DNA from 4 places in the Peribacillus sp. B2I2 genome. Region 3 is predicted to be linked to each of the others. Evidence: predicted binding sites of a transcription regulator. Region 3 holds the regulator's gene; each other region holds the start of a gene.
What was found. The regulator LexA, encoded in region 3, represses DNA repair genes until DNA is damaged. The targets are predictions, from matches to a motif close to CGAACATATGTTCG.
Positions count from the first base shown of each region.

Region 1: the regulator LexA is predicted to act here: its motif matches at 1,539-1,552, upstream of uvrB (excinuclease ABC subunit UvrB).
Region 2: the regulator LexA is predicted to act here: its motif matches at 1,811-1,824, upstream of ABIE66_RS23410 (YolD-like family protein).
Region 4: the regulator LexA is predicted to act here: its motif matches at 1,622-1,635, upstream of addB (helicase-exonuclease AddAB subunit AddB).

Region 1 is NZ_JBGCCB010000001.1:5,237,270-5,240,487, reverse strand. Features, by position in the region: gene ABIE66_RS26200 (catalase) at 1-1,047, shown strand, start outside; gene ABIE66_RS26195 (CsbA family protein) at 1,237-1,467, shown strand; gene uvrB (excinuclease ABC subunit UvrB) at 1,684-3,218, shown strand, end outside.
Region 2 is NZ_JBGCCB010000001.1:4,704,778-4,707,995, forward strand. Features, by position in the region: gene ABIE66_RS23405 (hypothetical protein) at 1-548, opposite strand, end outside; gene ABIE66_RS23410 (YolD-like family protein) at 1,546-1,746, opposite strand; gene ABIE66_RS23415 (histidine phosphatase family protein) at 2,052-2,612, opposite strand; gene ABIE66_RS23420 (GNAT family N-acetyltransferase) at 2,685-3,146, opposite strand.
Region 3 is NZ_JBGCCB010000001.1:1,975,332-1,978,549, reverse strand. Features, by position in the region: gene ABIE66_RS09970 (YneB family resolvase-like protein) at 1-613, opposite strand, end outside; gene yneA (cell division suppressor protein YneA) at 633-944, opposite strand; gene lexA (transcriptional repressor LexA) at 1,100-1,723, shown strand; partial or broken gene ABIE66_RS29045 (glucosaminidase domain-containing protein) at 1,996-2,352, opposite strand; gene ABIE66_RS09945 (hypothetical protein) at 2,456-2,584, opposite strand; gene ABIE66_RS09940 (hypothetical protein) at 2,936-3,218, shown strand, end outside.
Region 4 is NZ_JBGCCB010000001.1:1,214,851-1,218,068, forward strand. Features, by position in the region: gene ABIE66_RS06195 (YhjD family protein) at 1-72, opposite strand, end outside; gene ABIE66_RS06200 (TVP38/TMEM64 family protein) at 365-979, shown strand; gene lepB (signal peptidase I) at 1,013-1,576, shown strand; gene addB (helicase-exonuclease AddAB subunit AddB) at 1,765-3,218, shown strand, end outside.

The DNA of each region.
Region 1 (3,218 bases), 3.3 Mb from region 3:
GATTTTTGCTCGAGTTCCCCGGAAACATTCCATATGATTACCTTTGTGTTTTCCCCTTGGGGCATTCCAGCTAACTACCGCATGATGCAAGGGTCAGGGGTCAATACTTATAAATGGGTGAATGAGGAAGGCAAAGCCGTACTTGTTAAATATCACTGGGAACCGAAACAAGGGATCAAGAACCTGACGCAGCAAGAGGCTAATGAAATTCAAGCTACGAATTTCAATCATGCCACACAGGATTTATATGAAGCGATCGAACGCGGGGACTACCCGGAATGGGATCTCAACGTACAGATCATGAGTGATGATGATCATCCCGAGTTGGATTTTGATCCTCTTGATGACACAAAGATCTGGCCGAAAGATGAGTTCCCATGGCTGCATGTCGGTACGATGGTATTGGATAAAAACCCGGAAGACTACTTCACTGAAGTGGAACAGGCTGCATTCGGCACGGGTGTCCTAGTGGATGGACTGGACTTCTCTGATGACAAGATGTTACAGGGACGTACATTCTCTTATTCCGATACACAGCGTCACCGTGTTGGCGCGAATTATCTGCAATTGCCGATCAATGCTCCAAAGAAGCCAACAGCCACGAATCAGACGGGCGGACAGATGCAATATGAAGTTGGCAGAGGTAACCAAAGCCCCCACATCAACTACGAACCATCAACTGTAGGAGGTTTGAAAGAAGCCAAGCAGACGGGCAAGGAGCATACACCTTTGGTAGAAGGAAAACTTGTTCGTGAGACAATCGATCGCCAAAACAATACGAAGCAGGCTGGTGAAACATTCCGTGAATTCGAAGATTGGGAAAAAGACGATTTAATCTCCAATTTAGTGTCGGCATTGGCTCCTGCCGACAAGCGCATTCAGGAAAAAATGATAGCCCTTGCCGAAGAGGCTGATGAAGAGTATGGCCGCAGATTAAAAGAGGGATTAGCCTCGGCTTCTGAACATACGGAATCTTCAAAACCTATGGGTGGAACGGATAACCCAGAGGATGCAGTCAGAAAAGGACATGAAGCAGATCCATATTGATTGGTCTGAAAGGAAGCAAACTTCCCTTTAAAGGGTTTGCTTCTTTTTTTAATGGGCATAATTTATGGATGGGTGGAATGGTCTTCAGGGGATGCCGTCTAAAATCAAGCAGGAAATAGATTGGCAAAAAACTTCATAATCATTTAAACTGAAACTACTCTATTTTTCTCTTATAAAGGAGATGAAAAAATGATTAAAATTCTTTCTGCCCTTTTCCTTCCTTGTCTACTTGTCATGCTATTTTCAAGAGTCACCTATAACAATGTCGTTGGCCTTGTTTTAACGGTTGCCTTGATTACAGCTTCCGCATATAAAGGTTATACGCATACAAACTTATTGATCATCGTGGATGCCTTATCCCTGACTGTGGGATTTTGGTTATCAAAAAGAATGATGAAACAAACATCCAAGAGCGCCTGACATCAAAGGTGCTTTTTTTGTACTCAACTTGTCATTCCCCTCAATACCCATCGAGTCTATAAACAAAAAGCAGAATGGATGTTCGCTTATCGCTGGTTTGTTTTGAGGCGATTGTGGTAGAATGTGTATATATACATTCTTAAACCGGAATAAATAGAAGGGATATAGCCATGTCCCGTTTTCATATAAAAATATTTCAATAGGAGGCTATGCTTGGTGAAGGATAAGTTTGAGTTAGTCTCAAAATACTCTCCTGAAGGAGATCAACCTGCAGCAATTGAAATGCTTGTCGAAGGCATTAAAGAAGGCAAGGAAATGCAGACATTATTGGGGGCAACGGGGACAGGGAAGACGTTCACCGTTTCCAATGTGATTCAACAAATAAATAAACCGACTCTTGTCATTGCCCATAATAAAACGTTGGCAGGACAGCTTTACAGTGAATTCAAAGAGTTTTTCCCAAATAATGCCGTTGAATACTTCGTCAGCTATTATGATTACTACCAGCCAGAAGCTTATGTTCCATCCACGGATACATTCATTGAAAAAGATGCAAGCATCAATGATGAAATCGATAAACTGCGTCACTCGGCTACCTCTTCATTGTTCGAAAGGAAAGATGTCATCATCATCGCCAGCGTTTCGTGCATATATGGACTCGGTTCCCCGGAAGAGTACCGCGAGATGGTCGTTTCTCTCCGAACAGGCATGGAAATAGACCGGAACACCTTGCTGCACAGACTCGTGGATATTCAATATGAGCGGAATGATATTGCTTTCCAACGGGGGACTTTCCGCGTTCGTGGCGACGTGGTCGAAATTTTCCCTGCCTCACGTGATGAACATTGCGTAAGGGTCGAGTTTTTCGGAGATGAGATTGACCGTATCCGTGAAGTGGATGCCCTGACTGGTGAAATCACCGGTGAACGTGAACATATCGCCATTTTCCCGGCTTCCCATTTCGTTACTCGCGAAGAGAAAATGAGGATAGCCGTTCAAAATATCGAAACGGAACTGGAAGAGCGATTGAAGGAATTAAGGGAAGATGAAAAGCTCCTTGAAGCCCAGCGCTTGGAGCAGAGGACCCGTTATGATTTGGAAATGATGCGGGAAATGGGCTTTTGTTCAGGGATCGAGAACTATTCCCGCCATTTAACGCTTCGCCCCTCAGGTGCGACACCTTACACTTTAATGGATTACTTTCCAGAGGATTTCCTTTTGGTCGTGGATGAATCACACGTGACCCTTTCGCAAATCCGGGGAATGTTCAATGGGGATCAGGCACGTAAGCAAGTACTCGTCGATCATGGCTTCCGTCTGCCGTCTGCAAAGGATAACCGCCCGCTAAGATTTGAAGAATTTGAAAAAAAGGTCCATCAATCCATATTCGTTTCGGCAACTCCGGGACCATATGAACTCGAACATACGCCAGAAATGGTTCAGCAGATCATCCGTCCTACCGGCTTGCTGGATCCAACGATAGAAGTGCGGCCGATTGAAGGACAGATAGATGACTTGATCGGTGAAATACAAGAGCGCGTCAAAAAGAACGAGCGAGTCCTCATTACGACCTTAACGAAAAAGATGTCTGAGGATTTAACCGATTATTTAAAGGAAATTGGCATCAAGGTCCAATACCTTCATTCGGAAGTGAAGACCTTGGATAGGATAGAAATCATCCGGGAACTGCGAATGGGCAAATATGATGTACTCGTGGGAATCAATCTTTTAAGGGAAGGCCTGGATATTCC
Region 2 (3,218 bases), 2.7 Mb from region 3:
TACGATGTACCTGCTGATACGCTTCCTACAATATCTGAAGCATTCTGGTCAGTTGTTTCAGTTACTTGTTCTTCTTCTTGTAGATTTGGATTACCCATTTCCTCAAGAATTTCATCTAGGTATATATCTTGAACAATCTTGGTTGTCGAAACTTTATCAACCTCAACTAAGTGAGGATCCATTTCATCACCTACAGAATTAACCAATACTTCGATTTCTTCTCCTTGGCTTTCTTCAACAGGAATCTGTACAGTACCCTCAGGAGAAGTGTGGTATGTATCGCCTGCATATTCTACCACTACATTTTGTTGGTTTACTTCTTTAATAAAAAAATCACCATCTGCAATCCAACCCGCACTTTCATAAATATTAATTAGTTCTTCTATTTCTTCTGGTGTACCACCATCTTTTGGAATTTCTAAAAATAGATTTTGTTTTACTTGAAGATTTACAGTGTCATCTACTGTTCCTTCGGCAGAAGCATAACTTACGGTAGATGTAATACAGTATAAAAATAAACCAAAAATCATAAATCTTACTTTTTTCATTTTTTTCCTCCAATTATAATATTTTACAACAATGTAGATTTTACAATAAATTAAAGTATATGAAAACAAAAAAATAGTAAAATAATACTTTTATTCTATTCCCAATCTATGAATACTATCTTGGATCTAAAAATATGTCACCATTCACCCTCCTGTCCCTTTGGTTCAATTGTGTGTTAGTTATTAATTATCGTAAGCTAATCAATTATTTCCTTTTAAGATTATTTATTGAGAAATGAATAATGCCAACAAATAAAAAATATAACCATATCCAATTCATTTCAGGATTATTCATTTGCGTAGTAAGCTTTTCTACTATATCTTTAGCAAAACTTGAATAACCAATTGTTAAAAATAGTCCTACTACTAAATAAAACTTTGCTATACTGTATTTTTTTTATCTAAAGTTCTCCTCAAAATATATTGTCCACCTGATGTTAATTGTCACCTATATTATAAAAAGTTAGCGTTCAGCAGATACTAGAAAAGTTTTAATGAACAATGGAGGACAGCCATTCAACTAGATAACCAATATACCAAGCAAAAAATACACTAAATGTCATAAATAGATTCCCTGTGATCCCAAACATGGAAAATTTATTAGTGAATTTTGAACCAATCCTAGCCAAGTTGAGACAAATTGGATTCATAATAAAAGTCCAAGCCCACATTGGGAACCCTTGGTCAAGACCTATATTTTGACTAGGAACCAAAAAGTATATAAACCAGAATAGAATTCCTAATAAAACACAAACCAGTGATAAAATACTCCAATAAGAATTCCTTAATGGCAAAACTTCTTTTTTTCATTCATATATCCTCGTTCCTATATTCAATATATAATTACGTTCCGATAAATATCCTAAAAGAAATACTTCCCTACATAGCATTTTTTATGGAACTAACCTGCTCCTTTAGTTCATTAAGAAATTCAACAACATCTTTAACAGAGCTTCAACAAAAAAAGAGCCCTACTCAAAGTGAGTAAGGGCTTTTATTAATCCTCAACGATTACACTAATGATATTATCAAACTTTATATACTCAAAGGAACTATCTTTCTTTTGAATTCGTAGCTCTTTCGTGAAAGGATGTATGTACACACAATGTCCGTATAATTCATGTGGATTTCCCTCGTTATGCAATCTAAAACTTATTGGTAAATGATATTCCATCGCATAATGAATGCTGCTTGCCATTTAACGAGCCCTCTATCACGAATTGTACTCATCAGAAAGATCCCTCCTTTACATCCATTATAAACGAACAAATGTTCCTGTTAAAGACAGAAAAAAATCCCTTCCACAAATAAGTTCGGGCAAGAGAAAAGTTGATTTTTGAACAAATAAAAGAGACCACTTATTGTGGAATTCCTTTATGCCCTATGGAAATAACGCACCTGTTAGTTTAAGTACAATCCTTCACAAATATAAGAAAAAGAGCTGCCAATGCAACTCCCTTATTGAGTAAAGCACTTGTTAGTTGAACAAAATAATACGCCTAATCAAATATTTATTATTGTTTCTTCTTGCCATATACGTTCAATATTTACATCATTTTTTGTAAAAGTTAATTGAAAGACGTCAGGATTACTAAGATTCCTCCAACATTCAAAATCAAAGTTATTATTATAATTCTTTAGCAGTAAAGACATTAAATTTCCGTGAGTAACGATTATTGTGTTTTCAGTTTCACTTTTAAAAACTTCATCTACAACGCTTACTATTCGGTTCATTGCTTCTTGACTCGACTCTCCTCCTTCAAATTTCAACTCCATATCATTGAACGTTGCTTTAAGTTTTTCAAACCAGTCAGGTAGGTCCGTTGTACTTAGTGTGCGTTCTGACAAACGTTCATCAATCTCTATTTTTAAGTTTATTTTCTCACTTATTGGTTCTACTGATTGAATAGCACGTAAAAATGGACTTGATATGATTCGATCAATTTTAGTATTGGAGAAAAATTCAGATAAATATTTCGCTTGTTTCAATCCTTTTTTTGTTAGTTGTGCTTCCGAAGGTTGGCCTTGTGCTTCACAATGTCTCACAATATAAATCTTTTTTATCATACAAGTATCCCCCAATTAAATCTTTAATTTTCCTTGTGTAACCAAACTGCTCCTTTAGTTCCGTAAGAATTACAGTTCTTTATAAACAAATTCTCTGTACTTTATAAAATTTTGCTTTTTATAGAAGTCCTTTGCAACACTGTTCTCAAACCAATAATCTAATTCTATTAAATCTATTCCTCGATCGTTCGCCATTTCATATATACATTCCATAAGGCTTGAACCATAACCCTTATTCCTCTTAGTTTCTACTATGCTAATCTGGTGTACATAAACAGACTTATATCCTTTTTTAAACGCATTTTCTGGATATTCTCTTATCTCTATCCAAGCATAGCCAAGAGCTTCTTCATTATCTTCTAACAAAAGGAAAATGAAACTTTCGTTATTAACCAGACTTTTGAAAACTTCCTTCACATTTTCATAGTTATATTCCTTAAAGTATTTAGGATATAAATTTGAATGTAAATCGTGCACATATTTGTTTAATTTAGCGACCAAATTGAAATTCCTGGTTTGACTAATATTCATAACAAATCCCTCATCCATCTTTTAAAATTCTAAATAATTGTACCTTTTTATGTAATTTTAGGGAAATTTCTA
Region 3 (3,218 bases):
GCCTGTTCACAGTGGCTTTAGATACATTGTATCCAAAGCCCCTTAAAGTGGCTGCGATTTCTGCAAATGTCAATCCATTGGCCCGGAGTTTAATAATTTCTTCAATTGGAATCTCCATACGGTCCCTTCCAGTAGAATTCCTTTGGTTATGAAGGTTTTTTTGCGGACGGTATCCTTTTTCAACCGCTCTTATCATCCCGCGTTTTATTTTTAGATTATGTAGTTTCCTTTGATATTCTTCTACAATACCGACTATCTGAATGACCATGGCATCCGAATCAGATAACTCAAGTTCTCCATCGTGTGAGAGCGTATAAATTTTCACGTCTTCTTTAAGGATGACATGGAAAAGGGCTATTTTGGCATTTCCCCTCCCCAGTCTAGTTTCGTCCTGGATTAATAGAACTTCAGCTTCTTTGGTTTTAAATAGTTCAAGCATGTCAAATATGCCATCCCGATTTAACTCATAACCGCTTGCCTGTTCTTTTATTATGGAAACAACTTCCACATCCATCTTTTCCGCCAATTTAACTAATTCATCTTCCTGCCTTGCCAATGATGTTTCCTGGGATTCTTTTTCTGTGCTAACCCTACAATAGATTACTGCTTTCATAATACCCTACCTTCACTACTTACTGCTGACTGGCCAAATTCTGAACAAGTTCTTCCCCTTTAACCGGTATGACAATGACTTGACCAGGTTTAATCGTATCCGCCCTGACTCCATTATGCTCTTCTATCCAACCAATGAATTCTTTTTTTGTCAAATCAGCTTCTTCATACTCTTCGGCAATTCCCCATAGGGTGTCGCCTTCACTTACTTCTATAGAAAGGAAATCCTTTTTTTGATCATTGTCTAATGTACAAGAGAATAAAATTGAAAAGATGAATACCGATCCCGCTAATAGAATCGTAGAAATATAATTTTTGTATAATTTTTTCATAAATATCCCTCCAAAGCGAATGTTCGTTCGTATGTTACGTCCAAATTATAATACGAACGTTTGTTTCAGTCAACAACAAAATTCGAACTTATGTTTGTATAGAGTTGGGGGCCATGCTATAATGTAGCAAAGAACATTGGAGAAGAGGTGCACATATGACTAAACTATCAAAACGGCAGCAAGATATCCTTGATTTCATTAAAGAAGAGGTCCGCCAAAAAGGGTATCCACCTTCCGTACGGGAGATTGGTGAAGCAGTTGGACTTGCATCAAGTTCAACAGTACACGGACATTTATCCCGCCTGGAAAGTAAAGGCCTGATAAGACGTGACCCAACCAAGCCGAGGGCCATTGAAATACTGAATTTGGAGGAAGCGAACAATATCCCCAAAGTTAATGTCGTGAACGTTCCGTTACTTGGAAAAGTAACAGCGGGCATGCCGATAACGGCCATCGAAAACATAGAAGAATACTTTCCGCTTCCCGAAAGCATGGTTCCGCATGATGACCATGTATTCATGCTGGAAATCATGGGTGAAAGTATGATCGAAGCAGGAATTCATGATGGAGATTATGTCATCGTGAAACAACAAAGCAGCGCCAATAATGGAGATATCGTCGTGGCCATGACGGAAGATGATGAAGCCACTGTAAAACGATTCTTTAAGGAACCGGATTACATAAGGCTTCAGCCTGAGAACTCGAATATGGAACCAATTATTTTAAGAGATGTTTCGATACTTGGAAAAGTTATAGGCTTATATAGACAAATACACTAAAAGCGCTAACCGCGCTTTTTTTGTTTGTTTAATTTATGTCTCGAATTCTCTCATTATGCATATGGAAGACTAGGTTTTGATATATTTTTTTGATAGAATCGAGTTTTCTTAAGATTATTAACATCCTTTCTCATTTATGCAGGATGAAAGGGAAACTAACGCCTTTCTGGATATATGTATTTTGAAAAATAGGAAACCCGCATTCCAATAAAAAAAGGGAGCGTTAAAATCCCGCTCCCTTTTAAAAGTTCATTTCACTCTTAATCTTTGGTTCACTTTAATGAGATTAAGATCGGCCAACCCTTCCACTGTTGAATCTGCACTTGTGTAGAACCATATGCTTTGGCAAGTTTAGAGACGGATTCCCCCTTTTTGACTATATGATAGACCTCTTCGTTGCTTGCGTCATATTTAGTTAAATCACTTGTTTCGATTAGATTCACCAGTTTTTCTATATATTTCGGGTCCGAGGCGTAGCCCGCATCGAATATTGCTTGAAGTGCCTTTTTGTAATCTTTTTTCCTAATGACAGCTGTATACAAACTTCTATTCCATGAAGTCCCCTTTACATATAGATTGGCAAGATCTTGTAAACTTTCTGCCCATGTTGGATATCTTCTGAATTTGGACCATACTTGAACAGGCGCATCGTTGACTTATTCGATTGTTTGAATAATGACAGACTCTCCTTTATAGTCACCTTTTGTACGAATATATTTTTCCCTTGATTTGCTAATAAGCTTGTCCCATAACCACTCTCCAAACAAGCTGTGCAATGACAACAGAAGGTAAAATTTTAAATTCCTTTTGAATTTTTTGGGCATAAGGAGCAATTTCCTTAATAAACGATTCCTCGCTCATTAGAACCTCCCATTATTAGTTGGATATCTTCATTCTTATCGTATTCTAAACTTTGAAAAACTTTACAGCTTGTCCAGCAAAAAAAATGTTATTAATTGTTTTCACTATTATCAATAAGGTGATAACTTACAAAGTACGGCTTCAATTTGGATTAATCATTCTCCCTCTCTAGTAAAAGCCATCAAACCCATTAATATTCAATGGATTGATGGCATTTTAATTGAAGCTGAAAATCTTCATACCATTTGCATATACTTTATTTGATCAATCATTTAATGAATTACTATGGTATAAACCTTTTATAAATGGTAAAAATTAATTTTGAAACTTCTAAATTAAGGTGGTGACATTATGGACTACCCAACTATCCATACAAACTTTTGGGATGCAGTGATAGCCATTCCTACCATCATGATTCTTACTCAACTTATTAAGGTCATTTTTCATATTCCACCAAAATTCATCCCTACCATCGCTTTGGGTATTGGCTTATTCATTTCCATTTTCATTAGCCACCGTCATCATTTGGTTGCAGGAATTTTCATGGGCTGGTTTTATGGCTATGCAAGCATTGGCAATTATTCTGCACTCAAAACTGGTATTTTATCTTATAGGGAATCTTATCAAAAGACGG
Region 4 (3,218 bases), 760 kb from region 3:
GACTGTAATAACCATAGGGAGGTAGATGGCTTTTTCAATCATATTTCGGTCATCTTCTGGAATGCGGGTCATCATGACCGCTCCTTTCTAAAGTAGCACGTTTACAATATTAATATGTATACTTAGTAAAAGTTAGAACGTTTGTTCTCATTTTTTAATCCTAATGCATTTTCAGTGCATATGCAAGCAATTTTGATAAATGATGAAATTTTTGTTAACAAGATTATGTTTTCCTGAGATAGGGAAAGTATGAAGATATATGGATAATAATTCTTGCAATTTCAGGGGAAAGTGATATATCTAAAATAAACGGTTTTTAATAAGTTTATGCTGCTTTTATAGTAGCATGTCGAGGGAGATAATTATGGATTTGGATACTATACGTGAGTGGTTTACACTTGATCATATATCGGCGCTTATTCAGCAATATCGCTCATTCGGTCCAATTCCTGGGATCTTACTGCCGATGCTGGAAGCCTTTTTGCCCTTTTTGCCCTTAGTGGTGTTCGTGCTTGCTAATGCAACGGCTTTTGGTCTCTGGTGGGGGTTTTTATTTTCTTGGATTGGTGCTGTAGCTGGTTCTTTTTTGATCTTTTTAATTATTAGAAGATATGGTCAAATGAGGTTTTTTCGATTTTTGCAAAAACATAAGCAGGTACAGAGGTTGATGGTTTGGGTGGAAAGCCATGGATTCGGTCCCATGTTCATACTGCTCTGCTTCCCTTTTACTCCATCGGCTATCGTGAATATCGTGGCTGGACTTTCAAAAGTCAGTCCTTTGCAATATGGACTTGCAGTCGTAGGAGGGAAAGCGGTGATGATTTTTACGATCAGCTTCGTAGGTTACGATTTAGTGTCCTTAATACATAAGCCTGTACGTACGATCATTATCGGGATTGTCATCTTTATCCTGTGGTATGTAGGAAAAAGACTGGAAGTCCGGTTAAATAAAAGCATGAAGAGAGAAGAAGGACAATAAATTAGTATATAAATGTAGTAGGGGTTGAACTAGATGGAAAAAACAAACAAGAATACTTTATCCGATTGGATAAAAGCAGCCATGATAGCTTTTGTTATTTACATCTTAATCCGTACTTTTTTCTTTTCAAGCTATGATGTTGAAGGAAAATCGATGCAGCCGACCCTTGAAGATGGCAATAAACTTGTCGTGAATAAAATCAATTACCAGATTCATGATATCAACCGATTTGACATTATTGTTTTTCATGCGAATTCACAAGAAGATTATGTTAAGCGAGTTATAGGGATTGCAGGTGACCGCATTCGTTATAAAGATGATTGGCTTTACGTAAATGGTGAGAAAGTGGATGAGCCTTATCTTGAGAAATATAAGGAAGGTTTTCCGGGACAGGATTTTACGGGTGATTTTACCTTAAAAGAATTGACGGACATGACCACAGTCCCGGAGGGCAAGCTTTTTGTAATGGGTGATAATCGTCTTGAAAGTGCGGACAGCCGTCACTTTGGTTATATACCTGTTGAAAATGTTATCGGTAAAGTCGATGTTCGATATTGGCCGCTCAAAGAATTCAATTATAGATTTACAGGTGAATGATTCGAAGCCCGAAAATTATGAGGGCTTTTTCTTTTGGGGAAAACGCGAACGTACGATTGGTGTTTTTTTAAGGGAAACGGTAAAATAATAGAAAGTGTGCCTAATTGGAAACAGAAACCTAGTCATAAAAAAGAAAGTATTTCTGGTATGATAGATCTAGATATTATGTTGTATAAGGGGGAAAAGAGATGTCACTCCGTTTTTTACTGGGAAGATCGGGTGCAGGGAAAACTTCGCATATATTGGACGAAATTCGCTCCAAATTGGCAGAAGATCCCGAAGGCAATCCAATTATCTACCTCGTTCCTGATCAGATGACGTTTCTATCTGAATATAAATTAATTAAAACACCAGACCTTGCCGGAATGATCCGGACACAGGTTTTCAGTTTTAGCAGGCTGGCTTGGCGCGTTCTTCAGGAAACTGGGGGAATGAGCCGGCTACATTTGGACAGCGTTGGCGTTAATATGTTGATACGGAAGATCATGGATGATAAAAAGGAAGATTTAAAGATGTTTCGCCGCTCTGCTGAAAAGCAGGGGTTCATTGCACAGATGGAACTAATGCTGGCTGAGTTCAAGCAGTATTGCATCCAACCTGATGACATTCAAAATTATTTGGCCGAAACATCACCGTCCGGCAGCGGCATTCAGGATAAACTGCATGACCTTGAATTGGTCTATCAGGCTTTTGAGGATGAAATGGTTGACAAATATTTAGATTCCGAAGACTATTTCACTTTGCTTATCGAGAAAATGTCAGAGTCTTCATATATAAGGAATGCGGATATATATATCGATGGTTTTTATAGCTTGACGCCACAGGAATTATTGATTGTGGAAGAAATGATGAAGCTGTGCAGGAGTGTAACGATCTCGCTGACGTTAGATCAGCCCTACAGGCAATATGCTCCTGATGATTTGCAATTGTTCAGGCAAACGGGGAATCTGTATCATCACCTTTATCAGGCTGGATTGAGGAACGGTATACCAATTACAGAAGATCGAATCTTAAAAGGGACTGAGAGGTTCGGAAAGAGTCCGGGGCTGAATCATCTGGAAACTTATTTTGCCATTCGTCCTGCACGGACGTTTGAGCATTCACCTGATGTAACGATTGCCCAGGCAGTTAACCGCAGGGCTGAGATTGAAGGAGTTGCCCGGGACATCTTGTCGCTGGTCAGACAAAAACAGCACCGTTTCCGTGATATTGCGATTTTAGTCCGTAATGGAGAAGCATACGCAGATATCTTACAAACCGTGTTTAGGGATTATCAAATTCCATTGTTCGTCGATTCCAAACGGACCATGCTGAATCATCCCCTGATTGAACTGATTCGTTCCACCTTGGAGATCATCAATGGCTATTGGCGTTATGAGCCGGTATTTCGTGCAATCAAGACGGAGCTTCTATTTCCTCTGCAAAAAAATCACGATAGGATGCGCGAACAGGTAGATAAGCTGGAAAACTATGTGCTCGCCCGTGGAATTAAAGGAAGCAGGTGGACGTCCAAAGATCGTTGGACCTACCGGCGCTTCCGCGGACTGGAACTCGAGGACCGGAACCAAACGGATAAGGAAATGAAGCTTGAGCAAGAGTTGAATGAGATGAAGCAATTATTTACCGAGCCCATCTTGAAGCT